One region of the Citrobacter werkmanii genome, then DNA from elsewhere that is predicted to be linked to it. Evidence: predicted binding sites of a transcription regulator. Region 1 holds the regulator's gene; each other region holds the start of a gene.

Region 1 (7,284 bases):
GCGCCATGCCATTGCTTAATCAGATCGCCAAACCGACGCTGATTATCCATGCCAAGGACGATCCGTTTATGGATCATCACGTGATCCCTGAACCGGAAAACCTGCCCTCACAGGTGGAGTATCAGTTGACTGAACACGGCGGACACGTCGGATTTATTGGCGGCACAGTGCGCCGCCCTGAGATGTGGCTGGAATCCAGAATTCCCGACTGGCTGACAACGTATCTGGAGGCGTCATCATGATTATCCCCTGGCAAGACATCTCCCCGGACGCGCTGGACAATCTGATTGAAAGCTTTGTCTTGCGCGAAGGTACCGATTATGGTGAACATGAACGTTCGCTCGAACAAAAAGTCGCCGACGTCAAACGCCAACTACAATCAGGTGAAGCCGTCCTGGTGTGGTCCGAACTGCATGAAACGGTCAACATCATGCCGAGGAAGCAGATTCACCAGTAATTCGTAGCCGACGGCCGACTATAATAAAAAATCAACCTATTCATGGAGTTGTTATGTCTGCCAAACATCCGGTGATTGCGGTAACAGGATCCAGCGGCGCGGGGACCACCACCACCAGCCTCGCGTTTCGTAAAATTTTCGCGCAGCTAAATCTGCGCGCCGCCGAGGTGGAAGGTGACAGTTTTCATCGCTATACCCGTCCGGAAATGGATATGGCGATTCGCAAAGCGCGCGATGCCGGGCGACATATCAGTTATTTCGGGCCCGAAGCCAATGACTTTGGTCTGCTGGAACAAACCTTCATTGAATACGGCCAGACGGGAAAAGGTCAGTCGCGTAAATATCTGCACACCTACGATGAAGCCGTACCGTGGAATCAGGTCCCGGGAACGTTTACCCCCTGGCAGCCATTGCCTGAACCGACGGATGTCCTGTTCTATGAAGGGCTACACGGCGGCGTCGTCACCCCACAGCAAAATGTGGCCCGGCATGTCGACCTTCTGGTCGGTGTGGTGCCGATCGTTAACCTGGAATGGATCCAGAAACTGACCCGCGATACCAGCGAGCGTGGACACTCGCGTGAAGCGGTGATGGACTCGGTTGTGCGCTCAATGGACGATTACATCAATTACATCACGCCGCAGTTTTCCCGTACGCACATTAACTTTCAGCGCGTACCCACCGTCGATACCTCAAACCCCTTTGCCGCCAAGAGCATTCCGTCGCTGGATGAAAGCTTTGTGGTCATTCATTTTCGTAATCTGGAAGGGATCGACTTTCCGTGGCTTCTGGCCATGCTGCAAGGCTCATTCATTTCCCACATCAATACATTAGTCGTACCTGGCGGCAAAATGGGTCTGGCGATGGAATTGATTATGCTGCCGCTGGTTCAGCGACTGATGGAAGGTAAAAAGATAGAGTGAGGTACGGAATGTGCCCGATGGCGCTACGCTTATCGGGCATCACGTATTACGCAGCAACCACTTCATAGGAGTGGGTAATATTCACCGCCTTTTCCAGCATCAATGCCACGGAACAATATTTTTCCGCCGAGAGATCGACGGCGCGGGAGACCGACGCCTCTTTCAGATCGTTGCCGGTGACGATGAAATGCAAATTAATGTGGGTAAACAAACGCGGCGCTTCTTCACGGCGCTCAGAGGTGAGCTTCACTTCGCAGTTGGTCACATCCTGACGACCCTTTTGCAGGATCGACACCACATCGATAGCGCTACAACCGCCTGCAGCCATTAATACCATTTCCATCGGGCTCGGCGCTTTATCACCGGAGTTACCGTCCATCAAAATTTGGTGGCCAGAGGCGGACTCACCGAGGAAGGTTAACCCCTCAACCCACTTTACACGCGCTTGCATATTTCGTAACTCCAATGTTTCAATTTTCCTGACAGATTACGCGTACATAACAATTCTCGCAACGGAAGGCGACCTGCGTCATGCTGAAGCGAGACACCAGGAGACACACGGCGAAAGCTATGCTAAAACAGTCGGGATGCTACAGTAATACATTGACGTACTGCATGTATGCAGAGGACATCACATTACAGGCTGCAGTATATTTTTAGTAGCCCCCTTCCCAGGTAGCGGGAAGCACATTTTTGCAAACCCAGAGGCAGCGTCGTTTTCTGGCTCTGGAGACAGCTTATAACAGAGGATAACCGCGCATGGTGCTTGGCAAACCGCAAACAGACCCGACTCTCGAATGGTTCTTGTCTCATTGCCATATTCATAAGTACCCATCGAAGAGCACGCTGATTCACCAGGGTGAAAAAGCGGAAACGTTGTATTACATCGTTAAAGGCTCAGTGGCAGTGCTGATCAAAGATGAAGAAGGGAAAGAAATGATCCTTTCTTATCTGAATCAGGGCGATTTTATTGGTGAATTAGGCCTCTTCGAAGAAGGCCAGGAACGTAGCGCTTGGGTACGGGCCAAAACCGCATGTGAAGTCGCTGAAATTTCCTACAAAAAATTTCGCCAATTAATCCAGGTCAACCCGGATATTCTGATGCGCCTGTCTTCTCAGATGGCTCGTCGCCTGCAGGTCACGTCTGAAAAAGTAGGCAACCTTGCCTTCCTCGACGTCACCGGCCGTATTGCCCAGACTCTGCTGAATCTGGCAAAACAGCCTGACGCGATGACTCACCCGGACGGTATGCAGATTAAAATCACCCGCCAGGAAATCGGCCAGATCGTTGGCTGCTCCCGTGAGACCGTTGGTCGTATTCTGAAGATGCTGGAAGATCAGAACCTGATCTCCGCTCACGGTAAGACCATTGTCGTTTACGGCACACGTTAATCCCATCGAAATGGCGCGTTACCCGGTAGCGCGCCATTTTTGTTTGTTCCGATGTGGCGAAGACTGATTTATCACCCCGAGATCAACTACGCACTACGGCAGACGCTGGTGCTGTGTTTACCTGTGGCCGTCGGTCTTATCATTGGTCAGCTTCATCTGGGGCTTCTGTTTTCCCTCGTCCCTGCCTGTTGCAACATTGCCGGTCTTGATACCCCGCATAAACGCTTTTTTAAACGTTTAGTTATTGGCGCATCGCTGTTTGCCGGTTGCAGCCTGATCATGCAGTTACTGCTGGCGCAAGATATACCACTGCCGCTCATCCTCACCGGCCTGACGCTAATTCTTGGCGTAACCGCCGAGCTAAGCCCGTTGCATGCGCGACTGCTGCCAGCCTCACTCATCGCGGCAATTTTCACGCTAAGCCTTGCCGGGAACATGCCCGTCTGGGAGCCATTGCTGATCTATGCACTGGGTACGTTGTGGTACGGTCTGTTCAACTGGTTCTGGTTCTGGATGTGGCGTGAGCAGCCACTGCGTGAATCGCTTAGCCTGCTGTACCGCGAATTAGCCGATTACTGTGAGGCCAAGTACAGTCTGCTGACCCAGCATGCCGATCCAGAAAAAGCGCTGCCTCCGCTACTGGTTCGTCAACAAAAAGCGGTGGATTTGATTACCCAGTGCTACCAGCAAATGCACATGCTGTCGGCGCATCACAATAATGAATACAAGCGACTGTTGCGTGCCTTTCAGGAAGCGCTCGATTTGCAGGAACATATTTCAGTTAGCCTGCATCAGCCGGAAGAGGTGCAAAAGTTGGTCGAGCGAAGCCACGCGGAACAGGTGATTCGCTGGAACGCGCGCACCGTCGCCGCCCGCCTGCGCGTCCTGGCCGATGATATCTTGTATCACCGATTACCGACCCGTTTCTCAATGGAAAAGCAGATTGGCTCGCTGGAGAAAATCGCCAACCAGCATCCGGATAATCCGGTAGGACAGTTTTGCTATTGGCACTTCAGCCGTATCGCCCGCGTGCTACGGACCCAGCGCCCGCTGTATGCCCGAGATTTGATGGCGGACAAACAGCGGCGGTTGCCGTTGATCCCGGCGCTGAAAAACTATCTGTCGTTGAAATCCCCGGCACTGCGTAACGCCGGGCGCATCAGCGTCATGCTGAGTATCGCCAGCCTGATGGGCAGCGCCTTACATCTGCCTAAACCTTACTGGATTTTGATGACGATCCTGTTCGTCACGCAAAATGGCTATGGGGCGACCCGGGTGCGTATTTTGCATCGTTCGGTGGGTACGCTCGTCGGACTGGTGATTGCGGGCGTCACATTGCACTTTCATATTCAGGAAGGCTTCACGCTGGCAGGCATGTTGCTGATCACGTTAGGCAGCTATCTGATCATTCGCAAAAACTACGGCTGGGCCACCGTCGGCTTTACGGTTACGGCGGTGTACACCCTGCAACTGCTGACGCTGAACGGGGAACAATTTATCGTGCCGCGGTTTGTCGACACGGTGATTGGCTGCTTAATCGCCTTTGGCGGCACGCTCTGGCTGTGGCCACAGTGGCAGAGTGGTCTGTTGCGTAAGAACGCCCACGATGCGTTAGAAGCCGACCAGGAGGCTATTCGCCTGATCCTCAGCAACGATCCGCAGGCCACGCCGCTGGCGTATCAACGCATGCGGGTCAACCAGGCGCATAACACGCTGTTTAACTCACTGAATCAGGCAATGCAGGAGCCGGGATTCAACTCGCACTATCTGGCGGATATGAAACTGTGGGTCACGCACAGCCAGTTTATTGTCGAACACATCAACGCGATGACCACACTGGCAAGGGAACATACGATGCTGACGCCGGATTTGGCGCAGCGGTATCTGGAGTCCTGCGAGATTGCGCTCCAGCGCTGTCAGCAGCGGCTGGAGTATGACGGACCGGGAAGCTCGGGCGATGTGAATATTCTCGAAGCGCCTGAAATGCTGTCCCACGGTCCATTAAGCACCCTGGAGCAGCATCTGCAGCGAATATTGGGGCATCTGAACACCATGCACACCATTTCGTCGGTAGCATGGCGTCAACGACCCCACCACGGGATCTGGCTTAGCCGTCGGTTGCGGGACATGAAAGGCTAAGATCGGCTGCCGGATGCGCTACGCTTATCCGGCCTACGAATCACACCTTACCCTGTAGGCCGGATAAGGCGCTCGCGCCGCCATCCGGCAATCAGGCAATCAACCAATCAGCCCACCACCTTCGCTACCGCCTGCGCGAAACGCAGCATCCCTTCCTCGATATCCGCGTCTTCCACCACCAGCGACGGCGCGAAACGCATCACGTCCGGCCCGGCATTCAGCACCATCACCCCTTCGTGCGCGGCGGCGTAGAGCAAATCGCGCGCCCGGCCTTTAAACTGCGGCTTCAGCTCGGCGCCAATCAGCAGCCCCATTCCGCGAATATCGCTGAAAATATCGAACTGCTGATTAATTTTCTGCAAATGATGCACAAACGTCTGACGTTTGCCCTGAATACCTTCCAGCACTTCCGGGGTGTTGATGATATCAAACGCGGCATCTGCAACCGCACAGGCCAGCGGATTACCGCCGTAAGTGGAACCGTGCGAACCCACGTGGAACGCGGAGGCAATTTCCTGAGTGGTCAGCATGGCGCTCACCGGGAAACCGCCGCCGAGCGCCTTGGCGCTGGTGAGGATATCCGGCGTCACGCCGTAGTGCATATAGGCAAATAAATCGCCGGTACGCCCCATCCCACACTGCACCTCATCAAAGACCAGCAGCGCCTGGTGCTGGTCGCAAAGTTCACGCAGACCTTGCAGGAATTCCGGGGTTGCCGCAGTGACGCCGCCTTCTCCCTGAATGGGCTCCACCACCACCGCGCAGGTGTGATCGTCCATCACCGCTTTTACCGCATGCAGATCGTTAAACGGCACATGGATGATATCCGCCGGTTTTGGTCCAAAGCCGTCGGAATATTTCGGTTGCCCACCAACAGATACGGTAAACAGCGAACGACCGTGAAACGCATTATGAAAGGCGATGATTTTGGTTTTGAACGGGCTGTGGCGTACGCAGGCATAATGACGCGCCAGCTTAAAGGCGGTTTCATTGGCTTCGGTACCGGAGTTCATGAACAGCACGCGTTCAGCAAAGGTCGCATCAATGATTTTACGACCTAAGCGCAACGCTGGTTCGTTGGTGAAAACGTTACTGGTGTGCCACAGGGTTTCACCCTGGGTTTTTAACGCCTCAACCAGCGACGGATGGCAATGCCCTAACGCGGTAACTGCAATGCCGCCCGCAAAATCAACATACTCTTTGCCCTGTTGATCCCAGACTCGACTCCCTTTTCCTTTTACCGGGATAAACTCAGCCGGTGCATAAATCGGCAGAATTACTTCATCGAATGTCGCGCGCGTAATCGCAGTTTGTTCAGTTGCCATGTCATTACCACCCTGTTAAGCAGAAATGCTAGTGAAATTATAATCACAAAATATGAATAAAAAATCACTGAATAGCAACCACAAATCACCGTTGGAGGAAATTATCCAGCAGCTGATGCCCCTGTTCGCTGAGAATACTCTCCGGGTGAAACTGCACACCTTCCAGATCCCACTCGCGGTGGCGAATGCCCATTATCTCTTGTGTTTCACTCCAAGCCGTCACTTCAAAGCAGTCAGGAAGCGTTTCGGGGGCAACCACCAGAGAATGGTAGCGTGTCACGGTTAATGGGTTGGCGAGTCCCTGAAAAACCCCCTGCCCGTTATGCGTAATCGGCGAGGTTTTACCATGCATCACTTTTGCTGCCCGAACCACGGTCGCGCCAAACGCCTGCGCCATCGCCTGGTGACCAAGACATACACCCAGCAGGGGAATTTTGCCCGCAAAATGGCGAATAACATCCAGCGAGATACCGGCATCATCCGGCGTGCATGGGCCGGGGGAAATCACGATTTTTTGCGGATTCAGCGCGTCGATTTGCGACAGCGTCAGCTCGTCGTTACGCCTGACGAGGACATCAGCACCCAGTTCGCAGAAGTATTGGTACAGGTTCCAGGTAAAAGAATCATAGTTATCGATAAGCAGGATCATGGCGGCTCCGGTACATAAGAACCGCGCTATTCTACTCAGTTTCCGGGGCTTCGCTTACCACTTTACGAAATATCGCCCGCAGAGCGGTCAGGTCGCCCATCGCCCCGCTCTGGTTCGCCTGGTTCCACTCCTCAACCTGAATGTCATCCCAGCTCAGCATATACCCGGCATGGATCGCTAGCTGTTCGAAGAAAATACGCTGCGCGAGACCGCTACCAATACGAAACGGATGCAGCACATTGATTTCGCAATAATAGTGTGCAAGGCGGTCGACGAATTTTTCTTCCGGCAATCCCACCAGCCAGGACTCCTCTTCCAGGTCCTGCATCAACGCATTACCCTCTTTCTCGATATAGGCGAAATGGCAAAAGCGAGTATCACCTTGGTAGATATCAACTT
Region 2 (7,284 bases), 420 kb from region 1:
GCGCTATCGACTTCCATGTTCAGCGTTTGGGCGAAGCCGATCCCGTTTAATTTTCCGCGGATCTCACCGCCTTTGGTTAGCCACTGTTCCAGCGCTCCCCGTTCGAAAGCAATATGGATAACTTCCATATCATGCAGTTTTAAGGGTTTTTGCAGCAGTAATGTCACGACTGAAGAAGTGGCTTCCGGCGGTAAATCATAATGAGGACGACGGCTGAACATGCCGCCCTGACGGATCACCGTGAATGCCGTTTTGTCGCTTTGCTGTTGCTGGAGCTGGATGCGGCGCTGCACAATGCTGGCCAGACGCGTCAGCATGGCTTGCTGCTGCCAAGCGTGTCCGGTCATCAAAATTTCAAGCTGCTGTTGCATCAGATTCAGGCTTTGCGCGTCGTACCACAGGCAATCTTTCAACAGGATCAGGTCGATAGGCACGACCGCATCACGTCCGCTGAAGAAGGCGCTGGCCTGGAGTAAGCGGATAGCTTTTTTCCAGCGGCGATCGGATACATAGGGGGCATTCGGTAATGCGTCTAGCTGTTGGCGCAGCGTGAAAATTAGCTCAAAGACGCGATCGGGAAGCTTGATGGCGCCAATGTCCTTTTGCCACTGGTAATACTCTTCATCCGTCACCTGTAACGACGCCGGGACCGGGTTGTCACTTTCATCCTGCTGGCTTAACAGCATGGAGCGGAAGTTGGCCTTGTCCTGAACTTTATCCAGCCACAGGCGGATCAGCATACGGTCGTACAGGGCTTCCAGGCTGCTGTCTGCTTCAGGCAGTTCGTTGGAGGCTGCCACCAGCAGACGCATCGGGATTTTCTCTTCATGCGCGCCGTTACGAAAATGCCGTTCGTTAATAGCGGTCAACAGGGTGTTGAGAATGGCCGGGCCTGCTTTCCAGATTTCATCGAGAAAGACAATTTCAGCTTCGGGTAAATAGCCCGCCGTTAAGCGTTCATAGCGACCTTCGTCTTTCAACGCCTGGATAGACAGCGGCCCAAACACCTCTTCCGGCGTAGAGAAGCGCGTCATCAGGTATTCGAAAGCGCGGGCGTTTTGAAAAGCAAACTTCAGTCGACGGGCAATTAAGCTTTTTGCGATCCCTGGAGGACCTAATAAGAATACGCTCTCGCCGCTTAGAGCAGCCAGCAGGCAAAGGCGAATGGCGTGGCTACGTTCATAAAGTCCCTTTTCCAGCGCATTGCTCAGACGGGAAATTCTTTCCGCTAATAAATGTGGGTGAGCCATAATGAAGTGGCGTCCTTTCGCCAAATGTACTGCGTAAACTGCGAGTATAGATGCTTCACACCAGTGCAGTAATAGACTGAAGGTGCGCTTATTTTTCTTTGAGCCAGATTAATCTGGTCTCATTTAGGGGTACGATTTTGTGAGTAATCGTGCATACTGTGCGCCTTTTTGTGGGCCAAGGGACGACGCACACATTTCTAATATATACACCATATCAATCATACTGCACCAAGGCGGCAATGGAGTTTTCTTCTGGGATGGGGGGAATAACGAATGCAACCCACACGGAGTGGCTTGAATGATGATGTGTATAAACGAAAGACGAGTCTATGAGCACTGATAATAAACAATCATTGTCTGCGATTACCCTTGCGGCCATTGGGGTTGTCTACGGTGATATTGGTACCAGCCCACTTTATACGCTTCGTGAATGTTTGTCTGGCCAGTTTGGTTTTGGCGTTGAACGTGATGCTGTGTTTGGTTTTCTCTCGCTGATTTTCTGGCTGCTGATCTTTGTTGTCTCCATTAAATATCTGACGTTTGTCATGCGTGCGGATAACGCCGGGGAAGGTGGGATCCTGACGTTGATGTCATTGGCCGGGCGCAATACCTCGGCGCGAACAACCTCGATGCTGGTCATCATGGGGTTGATTGGCGGCAGCTTCTTCTATGGTGAAGTGGTGATTACGCCAGCCATTTCAGTGATGTCGGCGATTGAAGGTCTGGAGATTGTTGCACCGCAGCTGGATACATGGATTGTTCCGCTCTCGATTATCGTGCTGACCCTGCTGTTTATGATTCAAAAACACGGTACCGGCATGGTTGGTAAACTGTTTGCGCCGATTATGCTGCTGTGGTTCCTGACGCTCGCGGTATTAGGCGTGCGCAGTATTATTGGTAACCCGGAGGTACTGCAGGCGCTAAATCCGTACTGGGCGGTGCATTTCTTCCTCGAATTCAAAACGTTGTCCTTTATTGCGCTGGGCGCGGTGGTGCTGTCGATTACCGGTGTTGAAGCGCTGTATGCGGATATGGGGCACTTCGGTAAGTTGCCGATTAGACTGGCGTGGTTCTCGGTGGTATTGCCTTCGCTGGTGCTGAACTATTTTGGTCAGGGGGCGCTGCTATTAAAGCATCCTGAAGCGATCAAAAACCCGTTTTTCCTGCTGGCGCCGGACTGGGCATTGATACCACTCCTGATCCTTGCCGCGCTGGCAACGGTTATCGCTTCGCAGGCGGTAATTTCCGGTGTCTTCTCGCTGACGCGTCAGGCCGTGCGTCTGGGGTATTTGTCGCCGATGCGGATCATTCATACTTCGGAAATGGAATCGGGTCAGATCTACATTCCTTTCGTTAACTGGATGCTCTATTTTGCGGTGGTTATCGTGATTGTGAGCTTTGAACACTCCAGTAATCTGGCCGCGGCGTACGGGATTGCGGTAACGGGGACAATGGTACTGACATCTATTCTGTCTACCACCGTGGCGCGCAAAAACTGGCACTGGAATAAATACTTCGTCTTCCTGATCCTGGCGGCGTTCTTGTGCGTCGATGTTCCGTTGTTCTCCGCGAACCTCGATAAACTGATTTCCGGCGGTTGGCTGCCTCTGACGCTGGGTCTGGTGATGTTCACCATCATGACTACGTGGAAAAGCGAGCGTTTCCGTCTGCTGCGTCGCATGCATGAGCACGGCAACTCTCTGGAGGCGATGATTGCCTCTCTGGAGAAATCCCCACCGGTACGCGTGCCGGGAACGGCGGTATATATGTCGCGTGCGCTGAACGTCATCCCGTTTGCGCTTCTGCATAACCTCAAGCATAACAAGGTGCTGCATGAACGCGTGATTCTGCTGACGCTGCGTACGGAAGATGCGCCATACGTGCACAACGTGCGTAGGGTGCAGATTGAGCAGTTATCGCCCACCTTCTGGCGCGTAGTGGCCAGCTACGGCTGGCGTGAAACGCCGAACGTTGAGGAAGTGTTCCATCGCTGCGGTCTGGAAGGCTTAAGCTGTCGGATGATGGAAACCTCCTTCTTTATGTCGCACGAGTCGCTGATTGTCGGCAAACGGCCATGGTATTTGCGTCTGCGCGGCAAGCTATATCTGCTGCTACAGCGCAATGCGCTGCGCGCGCCGGACCAGTTTGAAATCCCACCAAACCGGGTTATTGAGCTCGGTACTCAGGTAGAGATTTAAGGCAATCGACGCCCTCTTTCATCGCGAAAGGGGGCGTTTTGTTTTGTCCCTCCCAGTTTTCATTTCATCAAATGATAATCCTTGCGAAACGTTTCGATGGCGATCACATTTTCGTAACGTCGCGGTGGTTTTCTGTCCATTCTTCGCACTACACTTATCTTCAGCGAAACGTTTCGCTAGTGGGGAAAGAAAATGAAGAAAGGCACGGTACTCAACTCTGAAATTTCAACGGTGATCTCCCGTCTGGGACATACCGATACGCTGGTGGTGTGTGATGCCGGTTTACCCATCCCGAACAGCACAACGCGTATTGATATGGCATTAACCCAGGGCGTACCTTCTTTTATGCAGGTACTGGATGTGGTTACACGTGAAATGCAGGTCGAGGCGGCCATTCTCGCGACGGAAATTAAACAACATAATCCGCAACTCCACGAAACGTTGCTCAGCCACATTGAGCAACTGCAACAACACCAGGGAAACACCATAGAAATTCGTTACACCACGCATGAACAATTCAAAAAACAAACCGCAGACAGTCAGGCGGTAATTCGCAGCGGAGAGTGTTCTCCGTATGCGAATATCATTCTCTGTGCTGGCGTCACGTTCTGAGGCCATCATGAACGCATTACTGCAACTCAAAGGGATCGATAAAGCGTTCCCGGGCGTAAAAGCGCTATCCGGCGCTGCGCTGAATGTCTATCCAGGCCGCGTAATGGCGCTGGTGGGCGAAAACGGCGCGGGCAAATCCACCATGATGAAAGTGCTGACCGGGATCTACACCCGTGATGCTGGCTCTTTATTGTGGCTGGGGAAAGAGACCACCTTTAATGGCCCGAAATCCTCTCAGGAAGCCGGAATCGGTATCATCCACCAGGAATTGAACCTGATCCCGCAACTCACTATCGCTGAGAACATTTTTCTTGGCCGTGAGTTTGTGAATCGCTTTGGCAAAATTGACTGGAAGAAGATGTACGCCGAAGCCGATCTGCTGCTCGCCAAACTCAATCTACGCTTTAAAAGCGACAGGCTGGTCGGTGAGTTGTCGATTGGCGATCAGCAAATGGTCGAAATTGCTAAAGTGCTGAGCTTTGAATCGAAGGTCATCATTATGGATGAGCCGACGGATGCGCTCACCGATACCGAAACCGAATCCCTGTTCCGCGTTATCCGCGAGCTGAAATCGCAGGGGCGCGGCATTGTCTATATCTCCCACCGTATGAAAGAGATCTTCGAAATCTGTGATGACGTGACCGTCTTCCGTGACGGGCAGTTTATTGCCGAGCGTGAAGTCGCAACGCTGACCGAAGACTCACTGATTGAAATGATGGTGGGACGTAAGCTGGAAGATCAGTACCCGCGTCTGGAAAAAGCGCCGGGCGATATTCGCCTGAAGGTCGATAATCTGTGCGGCCCAGGGGTAAACGATGTTTCGTTCACGCTGCGTAAAGGCGAGATCCTTGGCGTATCGGGGCTGATGGGCGCCGGACGTACCGAGCTGATGAAAGTGTTGTATGGCGCATTGCCGCGCACCAGCGGCTACGTCACGCTTGATGGGCATGAAGTTGTCACCCGTTCGCCACAGGATGGCCTTGCAAACGGCATCGTCTATATTTCTGAAGACCGTAAACGTGATGGCTTAGTGCTGGGCATGTCGGTGAAAGAGAACATGTCACTGACCGCGTTGCGCTATTTCAGCCGCGCAGGTGGAAGCCTGAAGCATAAAGATGAGCAGCAGGCGGTAGGTGATTTTATTCGTCTGTTCAATGTTAAAACGCCATCGATGGAACAGGCTATCGGCCTGCTCTCGGGCGGTAACCAGCAGAAAGTGGCCATTGCGCGCGGTCTGATGACCCGACCAAAAGTCCTGATCCTCGATGAACCAACACGCGGCGTCGACGTTGGGGCTAAGAAAGAAATTTATCAGCTTATCAACCAGTTTAAGGCCGATGGGCTGAGCATCATTCTGGTCTCCTCTGAGATGCCAGAAGTATTGGGCATGAGCGATCGTATTATCGTTATGCATGAAGGGCATCTCGGCGGTGAATTCACTCGCGAGCAGGCCACTCAGGAAGTATTAATGGCTGCCGCTGTGGGCAAGCTTAATCGCGTGAATCAGGAGTAAAAAAGATGACTACCCAGGCTGTTTCTGGTCGCCGTTATTTCACTAAAGCATGGCTTCTGGAGCAAAAGTCGCTCATCGCTCTGTTAGTGCTGATCGCGATTGTTTCCACCATGAGCCCCAACTTTTTTACCGTTAATAATCTGTTCAACATTCTCCAGCAAACGTCGGTAAACGCCATCATGGCCGTTGGCATGACGTTGGTCATCCTGACGTCGGGTATCGATCTGTCCGTCGGTTCCTTGCTGGCGCTTACCGGTGCGGTGGCAGCGTCCATTGTCGGTATTGAAGTCAATGCGCTGGTGGCCGTTGCCGCTGCTTTGGCGCTCGGCGCTGCCATTGGCGCAGTAACCGGGGTCATTGTCGCGAAAGGCCGCGTGCAGGCGTTTATCGCCACGTTGGTGATGATGCTGCTGCTGCGCGGTGTGACCATGGTGTACACCAACGGCAGTCCGGTAAATACCGGGTTTACTGACAATGCCGATCTGTTTGGTTGGTTTGGTATTGGTCGTCCGTTAGGCGTGCCTACGCCTGTGTGGATCATGGGGATTGTCTTCCTGGCGGCGTGGTACATGCTGCACCATACGCGTCTGGGGCGTTATATCTATGCGCTGGGCGGTAACGAAGCGGCAACGCGTCTGTCCGGTATCAGCGTGAGTAAAATCAAAATTATCGTTTACTCCCTGTGCGGTCTGCTGGCATCGCTGGCAGGCATCATTGAAGTGGCTCGTCTCTCCTCTGCGCAGCCGACGGCAGGTACTGGCTATGAGCTGGATGCTATCGCTGCGGTGGTGTTAGGCGGTACCAGCCTGGCGGGCGGTAAAGGACGTATTGTTGGGACGCTGATCGGCGCATTAATTCTTGGTTTCCTCAATAATGGTTTGAATTTGTTAGGTGTATCCTCCTATTACCAGATGATCGTCAAAGCGGTGGTGATTTTGCTGGCGGTACTGGTAGACAACAAAAAGCAGTAACAACGATTACAGGACATCTTAAATATGAACATGAAAAAACTGGCTACCCTGGTTTCTGCTGTTGCGCTGAGCGCCACCGTGAGCGCGAATGCGATGGCGAAAGATACCATTGCGCTGGTGGTCTCCACCCTCAATAACCCGTTCTTTGTGTCTCTGAAGGATGGCGCGCAAAAAGAGGCGGATAAGCTGGGCTATAACCTGGTGATTCTGGATTCACAGAACAACCCGGCGAAAGAGCTGGCTAACGTTCAGGACTTAACGGTTCGTGGAACTAAAATACTGCTGATTAACCCGACTGACTCTGACGCTGTTGGTAACGCTGTGAAGATGGCTAACCAGGCGAAGATCCCGGTTATTACCTTGGATCGTCAGGCTACAAAAGGTGATGTGGTCAGCCACATTGCGTCTGATAACGTGCTGGGCGGTAAAATTGCGGGTGATTACATCGCGAAGAAAGCAGGTGAAGGCGCGAAAGTTATCGAACTGCAGGGGATTGCCGGTACTTCAGCGGCGCGTGAGCGTGGCGAAGGTTTCCAGCAAGCCGTTGCGGCACACAAATTTAACGTACTGGCCAGCCAGCCGGCAGACTTCGACCGCACTAAGGGTCTGAACGTCATGCAGAACCTGCTGACTGCACATCCTGACGTGCAGGCCGTATTTGCCCAGAACGATGAAATGGCGCTGGGTGCGCTGCGCGCACTGCAAACCGCGGGTAAATCTGATGTGATGGTGGTTGGATT
Region 3 (7,284 bases), 1.6 Mb from region 1:
ATGCAGGAAAAAACCGATGCGATTATTCACGCCGCGTTTACGCAACTCGTAGGCAAACGGTAACAGGTGGTAATCATGAACCCAAATAATGTCATCTTCGCTCAGCAGCGGCAGCAGTTTATCTACCAGCAAGGCATTAACCCGCTGATACCCCTCCCAGGCCGGGCGCTGAAACTGAACTAAATCCAACCGGTAGTGGAATGCAGGCCATAAAACGGCATTCGAAAACTGACAGTAATACTCTTCATAATCCTGCTCGCTCAAATTAAACGAGGCCCAGGTAATATTGCCACGAGTGACCTTTTTTAACGGTTTATCCTCATTACCGATATCGCCACTCCAGCCAAACCACAATCCACCAGCAGTTTTTAACGCGCCCAACACACCGACCGCGAGCCCACCTGCGCTCCCTTTGTCATCTGGCGAGGCGATACGATTAGATACTACGACTAAACGACCCATAGTCACCTCTTCTGTTGTTTGTTGTATTCGATTGTTGCTGCGAAGAGTTAATTTGCTCCAGCCAACGCCAGACATCGCTGACGCCATCCAGACGCCATGTCGCCAGCGTCGCCCCGCTCCCCACCTTCACTGAAATACCGCCTGCGCGGTTAACTACCTCAAAGCCGGTTTCATCCGTTAGATCATCACCGAAAAATACGGGGATCCTTCCGGCAAAAGGCGCTTCCTGCATAAATGCAGCAATCGCATCACCTTTATTCGTACCTTTCGGTTTTATTTCAACGACACATTTTCCATGCTGCAATGCAAGCTGCGGCCATGTATGCGTGATGCATTCCGCCAGCGTTACCAGCGCTGCTTCATGCTCTGGCGCCTGACGATAGTGCAGCGCGAAAGCCATACCTTTTGCTTCCAGCGTCGTGCCAGGCAGTTTCGACAACGCCGTCTGTAACAGCGCGCCGGCTTCACGTTCAATACCCGCGGGCAGGCGCACTATATGGGTTTGACCATTGATGTCACGGCGTTCTGCCCCATGCACTCCGGCAAGCGGAAAACGAAAGGGAGTGGTGAGGCCGTCAAGCTCAGCCATCGAGCGCCCTGAAATCAATGCCAGCGCACCCGCGTTATGCGTCGCCAACTGATGTAATAATTGCAGGATTGTCTTAGGGACAACGACCTGGTCAGGATAGGGCTTGATCTCAGCCAGTGTCCCATCGAGATCAAAAAAATAAGCACAGTTTGCAGATTGTTCAGGGGGTAATGTCAGTGATGCTGTCACCCGGTTATCCTCCTCATCATGGTTTGTACGCCGCGCGGATCGCGCCGTATAGATGATGTATGACGGATATAAGTATAGACAGTGTGACCATGCTCGCCATTTGGAAAAACAATCGCCAGCCGGGTAGCGGCTGGCGATTAGCTGAGGCTAGACTAAAAAGTTAGGGCTTAAATCATTAAATGGTACGCTTCGCTTTTTGCTTGTAACGGTCGAAGATTACCGCCGCCAGCAGGATGAGACCACGTACGACGTACTGTGCAAAAGGAGAGATATTCAGCAGGTTCATCGCGTTCTCAACCGTCCCCAGAATCAATACCCCGGCGACCACATATGAGATTTTTCCGATGCCGCCTTTCAGCGAAACGCCCCCTAATACACATGCAGAAATCACGATCAGCTCATAACCGATTGAGGTCATTGGCTGACCGCTGGTCATGCGCGATGCGAGGATAATGCCGGCAATTGCGGATACCAGACCGGAAAGAATAAAGATAATAATCTTGGTGCGAACAACCGGAACCCCGGCCAGGCGCGCAGCCTCTTCATTCCCCCCAATAGCCAGCGTGTTACGACCAAACGTGGTTTTATTTAACAGTAAGCCAAATACGATGAAACAAACGATCGTTATCCAGATAGGTGCCGGCAGCCCGAACCAGTTAGCATAGCCAAGGGTGAAGAAACGCTCGTCTTCAATCCCGACCGCCTTACCGTCAGAGATAATGTAGGCCAGACCGCGGACAATCTGCATCGTCGCCAGAGTGGTGATCAGGGCATTGATTTTTAACCGGGCAATCACAAACCCATTCACCAGACCGCATAAAATCCCCAGCAACAGCCCGGCAGCGACGCCAATCCACAGGCTCTCGGTCATGTTGATGACCACGGCAGTAGTGACCCCCGCACAGGCAATGACGGATGCAACGGACAGGTCGAAGTCACCGGATGCCAGGCAAAAGAGCATCCCACATGCGACCATACCCGACATCGATACCGCCAGTCCCAGCCCCTTCATGTTGATGAAGGTGGCAAAGTTTGGCACGAAGATGGCACAAACCAGGAACAATGCCGCGAACACCACCAGCATCCCGTATTGATCCCAAATGCGGCCAAGATTTAGCGCCGATTTCGCAGCACCTGAACCCGATGTAGAAACGGAAGACATCATACTCTCCTTATTCAGGCCACAGCCTGGCTGACTTTAGGCATTGCAAGGCTCAACGCCTGGCGTTCATCCGCCTGTTCATGAAGTAACTCCCCGGCAATCTCGCCTTCTCTCATCACCACGATACGATCGGCGACACCGAGAACTTCTGGCAGGTCACTGGATGCAAACAGCACGGCCACGCCGCGCGCCGCAAGGGCATAAATCACGTTATAAATTTCATGCTTGGCGCCCACATCAATGCCGCGGGTAGGTTCATCCAGCAAAATCACTTTCATCTCTTCCGATAACCACCTGCCAAGAATAGCCTTCTGTTGATTACCGCCAGAGAGGTTCATGATCAGTTGCTCCGCCCCCGGTGTTTTGATGTTGAGCGAACGAATATGGTGATCGGCATTGGTTTCTTCCCAGCCGTTATTGATCACGCATCCTCCCAATACATGTTTACGACGCGCGCTAATGTTGATGTTGTTACGCACCGAATGAACCGGAATAATCCCTTCAGCTTTGCGATCCTCCGGGCACAGCATCATCCCCGCTTCAATGGCGTGGCTCGGTTTGCGGATATCAATTGGCTGTTCATCAATAAACACCTGGCCTGCGGTGATACGCGTGCCGCCAAACAAGCCTTTCATTAATTCGCTACGTCCAGCGCCCACCAGCCCAAACAGTCCGACGATTTCACCGCTACGCACCGATAAACTGATCGGCGTGCGCACGCCTGGGGCTTTGACCTCATGCAAACGCAGGCGCTCTGCGCCATAAGGCCTGGATTTCCAGCCATAAATATCACCCAGGTCACGCCCTACCATCGCCTGCACCAGCGCATCGTGATCGACCTGCTGCATATCCGTAAACGTTTTAACGTAGTGCCCATCTTTAAATACGGTAATGGCATCGCTAAGGGCAAAAATCTCCTCCATACGGTGCGAGACATACAGAATGATGCGCCCTTCGTTGCGCAGCTCACGGATAACGCGAAACAAATTCTCAATCTCGCGTGCCGACAGGGAACTGGTCGGTTCATCAAAGGCGATAATTTTGGCGTTACGCGCCAACGCTTTTGCAATCTCTACCATCTGCCATTGACCAATGGAGAGGTATTTCAGTGGCGTGTCGGGATCTATATCCATGCCCAGATGCTTAAGCTGTAGCCCCGCTTCATAGTTCAGCAGCGACCGATTCACAATGCCGCCTTTATGCGGCAGTTGCCCTAAATAGATATTTTCGGCAACGGTCATTTCCGGGACGAGATGCAGTTCCTGGTAAATAATGGCGACACCAGCGTTCAACGCGGCTGTGGTATCCGCAAACGAAACTTCTTGTCCGCGGATCGCCAGGGATCCCGTCGTTGGCGCATAGTTACCACTGAGAATTTTTAAGAGTGTTGATTTTCCGGCGCCATTTTCGCCCATCAGCGCATGCACCTGACCGGCATAGCAATCGAAACTGATATCCGTAAGCGCTTTAACGCCGGGGAACGTTTTGCCAATGCCGCGAAATGAGAGATACGGGGTAGACTGTTGCATAACGTCTCCGTGATTCAGATCTTTATACCGGATGGCGGCTTTGCCTTATCCGGCCTACTGAGTACGTAATTCGTAGGCCGGATCAGACGCTTTGGCGACGCATCCGGCATTTATGTTACTTACCGCCTAAACCTTTCTTCGCCAGTTCTTCTTTGAAGTTATCGCGGGTAATCAGCACCACATCCGTCACTTCAGTAAACATCGGTGGCTCTGCACCTTTCGTTACCCAGTTGTAGAGCATTTGGCTTGATTTATAGCCGTGAACGTCCGGGCTTGGCAGTAATGAACCGTAGAACCCGGTCGCTTCGCCTTTAGAGAGTTCACTCACCGCGTCAACGCCGTTAATACCGATACCGATCACGTTCGGCGCTTTAAAGCCTTGCCCTTCGGTCGCACGTACGCCGCCCAGCACGGTGTTGTCGTTCATCCCCACGATCAGCCAATGTTTGACTTCAGGATGCTGAACAAGCATGGAGTTGGCGGCGTCGAATGCGCCAGGGATATCATTCGATTTGGTTGGAACCTGGTAGATCTGTTTTTCCGGGAAGCCCGCAGCTTTCAGCGCTTCCATTGAGCCTGAAGTGCGGCGGCGCGCGGTATCCAGTTCGTTCGCGGTAATGGCCATTACCGCGGTGGATTTCACATCCCACCCGCGCTTTTGCATCTCCTTGTACAGCTCCTGACCCTGGCGTTCACCAATTTTTGTTGCCGCCATCATGACCAGCGGCACGGTGTCCATCGGTTTCCCTTTCGCGTTGGCAAACTGGTCATCGACAGCAATGACTTTCATATCGTAGCCGCGCGCCTTCGCCATAATGGCAGGCCCGAGTTTGGGATCCGGCGTACAAATCACAAACCCTTTCGCACCGCTTGCAGCCAGGCTGTCAATCGCGTTAAGGGTTTTCTCACCATCCGGGACGGCGATTTTTATCACCTCAAAACCAAGGTCTTTACCGGCTTTATCGGCAAATTTCCATTCAGTCTGGAACCACGGTTCTTCCGGTTGTTTGACCAGGAAACCGAGCTTCATGGACTCAGCGATAGCGGATTGTGACATAATGGCAGCCAGGCCGATGGCCGCCAGCGCTTTAGTGAATTTGTGCATGGTCAACTCCAGCTTTAACGTTCTTTTATGTAGGGTAAAATCAGACGATTTTTTGTAATTCGGACGTAAAACAAGGCATTACCTTTTATTGATAAGATCAATGCCAGTGCTGAGAGTATTTTTAGCGGGAAATTGATTCTCCATAAGAGAGCGGCATCACACCACAGAATTACAGTAATTGCGTACATAAATTCAGCGAGAAATGACATAAAGAAACGCGATTTTGACGACGAAGAAAAAGAGGAATAGCAGATTAGTCCATAACATCAGTCAGCAAATCCTTGTCCCCGAATGCTGAAGCATTCGGGAAAACAATGTTTACCATGGGTAGTAAATGTGGTCGGCGTGATCGCGAATCGGAATATCATCTCCCAACAGACGCGCCGAAAGCGTAAACGCAAAATCAAAAATATGCCCTAATCCTTTGCCGCTAATAAGATTGCCATCCTCAACAACGGGCGCATCGATATATTCGCCATCCGTGACGTTTTGCCATAAATCTCCCGAGCACACGTAGCGACGCCCCTTTAGCAGACCGTTGCCGCCCAGTACGCGCGCGGCCGCAGAGCACACAGGACAAATCAGTTTTCCCGCCTCATCATGGCAGGTGACAAACTGGATGACTGCCTCGCTGGCGGCAAGATTAACGCTACCTTGCGGCCCCCCAGGCAACACGACGGCATCGTAGAGATGGGCCTGACGCGCAGCCAACGTACTGTCGGTCACCATCGGTACGTCATGATAGCTCACCACCGCACGCGACTCCGCGCAGGCCAGCGTTTCGACTTCGATATTCAGGCGACGCAGAATATCAATGGTAACAATCGCTTCCGCCTCTTCAAAACCAGGCGCCAGCAGCACCGCAACCTTTTTCATAGGTAACTCCTCGATTTCCCCACATTCACCAAACAATAAATGCCGAATCGTACAGGTCGTTAAATTTATTAATTTCAGCAAAAATGATCTGGCGCAAAATATTAACTACCAGATAGTTTTCATTTACCTTACCCAATCGTGAAATCGCCACCAGCCGGGACTTCATAATCAGCGAGGTCAAGACAATAACGTATTGTTAAATTTAATTTTGTGATATGAAACAACATTTCATTATCAGAATATTACTATAAATACTTAAATATCAATCAATTACATTCACGCATCTTATATGACGAAATGCAGGTATTAAGAATATTGCTATGACAATATGTAAAAAAACATAAATATGCAGATTTAAGGATTTTCTTATGTCAGATCACGCGCTATGCTGAATCTCGATCGGAAGCGGATATAATCCGTGATCACTAAAGGACCGGCGGAACGGATTTATTCTGCTAACAGTTTTAATTGTACGTAGATGTGAAGTGCGGCGACAGCCCGTTGCACTGACGTTAGTAACGTACATTCTCCTTTCTGGAAATAAGGATATTGATATGGCTGCAGTTGGAATTGTTCATAAACTCAACACGCAAATGAATCTTGAGTTCTACGCATCGAATCTTTACCTGCACCTTAGCGAATGGTGCTACGAACATAGCCTGACAGGTACCGCAACGTTTCTACGCACGCAGGCGCAGGGTAACGTAACTCAAATGATGCGTATGTTTAATTTTATGAAAAGCGCCGGGGCTAACCCCATCGTCAAGGCCATCGATGTTCCGGGTGATGAACTGACTTCCCTTGAAGAACTGTTTCAGAAAACACTGGATGAGTACCAACAGCGTTCGAGTAAGCTTTCACGCTTAACCAATGAAGCTGAAGCATTGAACGATGAGCCAACCGTTGATTTTCTCCACGATCTGGAAAAAGAGCAGCAGCAGGATGGCGTACTGTTACAAACCATTCTTGATGAAGTCCGCAGCGCGAAACGCGCGGGACTGTGCATGGCGCAAACCGATAAACATCTGCTGAACGTCGTAAACTACCAACATCACTAATCTTCAATTTTCATAACGCTAGCCGGATAGTCATGCCACGCATCTTATCCGGCTAGCGCTCAATGATCGCTACGCTCGCGCCTCTCATTCTCAAAGGCGCAAAAAACCTTTCTAAAACCTGAAACAACGGTTTATTTTAGTGAGACTCATTCTGCGGCGTGAATTTCAACTCGATCAAGGCAACTGCTTTTTGTATTGCGCGCATAGTAACCGGATCGGCACCTGCAGGGTGACTTGAAAAGTCGATGCTTTTCAGTTGGCTGGACATTTTCTCCCGGACTTCTACCGGGGCGATAACATCAATGACATCCAGA

Evidence for each region. The regulator CRP, encoded in region 1, controls carbon source genes, mostly activating them, when cyclic AMP is high. The targets are predictions, from matches to a motif close to ATGTGANNNNNNTCACAT.
Region 2: a site for CRP is predicted at 3,540-3,557, ahead of rbsD (D-ribose pyranase). Genes of this name have one in related genera too.
Region 3: a site for CRP is predicted at 5,181-5,198, ahead of FOB24_RS15450 (arabinose ABC transporter substrate-binding protein). Genes of this name have one in related genera too.

What each region holds. Positions count from the first base shown of each region.
Region 1 is NZ_CP044101.1:4,710,271-4,717,554, forward strand. It holds partial or broken gene FOB24_RS23255 (hydrolase) at 1-242, shown strand, start outside; gene FOB24_RS23260 (YheU family protein) at 239-457, shown strand; gene FOB24_RS23265 (phosphoribulokinase) at 511-1,380, shown strand; gene FOB24_RS23270 (OsmC family protein) at 1,427-1,831, opposite strand; gene crp (cAMP-activated global transcriptional regulator CRP) at 2,140-2,772, shown strand; gene FOB24_RS23280 (YccS/YhfK family putative transporter) at 2,824-4,911, shown strand; gene argD (bifunctional acetylornithine/succinyldiaminopimelate transaminase) at 5,019-6,236, opposite strand; gene pabA (aminodeoxychorismate synthase component 2) at 6,322-6,885, opposite strand; gene FOB24_RS23295 (putative adenosine monophosphate-protein transferase Fic) at 6,917-7,284, opposite strand, start outside.
Region 2 is NZ_CP044101.1:201,461-208,744, forward strand. It holds gene ravA (ATPase RavA) at 1-1,250, opposite strand, end outside; gene kup (low affinity potassium transporter Kup) at 1,580-3,448, shown strand; gene rbsD (D-ribose pyranase) at 3,641-4,060, shown strand; gene rbsA (ribose ABC transporter ATP-binding protein RbsA) at 4,068-5,573, shown strand; gene rbsC (ribose ABC transporter permease) at 5,579-6,544, shown strand; gene rbsB (ribose ABC transporter substrate-binding protein RbsB) at 6,569-7,284, shown strand, end outside.
Region 3 is NZ_CP044101.1:3,060,898-3,068,181, forward strand. It holds gene otsA (alpha,alpha-trehalose-phosphate synthase) at 1-462, opposite strand, end outside; gene otsB (trehalose-phosphatase) at 437-1,240, opposite strand; gene araH (L-arabinose ABC transporter permease AraH) at 1,416-2,402, opposite strand; gene araG (arabinose ABC transporter ATP-binding protein AraG) at 2,417-3,931, opposite strand; gene FOB24_RS15450 (arabinose ABC transporter substrate-binding protein) at 4,047-5,036, opposite strand; gene FOB24_RS15455 (DJ-1/PfpI family protein) at 5,355-5,912, opposite strand; gene FOB24_RS15460 (non-heme ferritin-like protein) at 6,467-6,970, shown strand; gene FOB24_RS15465 (DUF2766 family protein) at 7,107-7,284, opposite strand, start outside.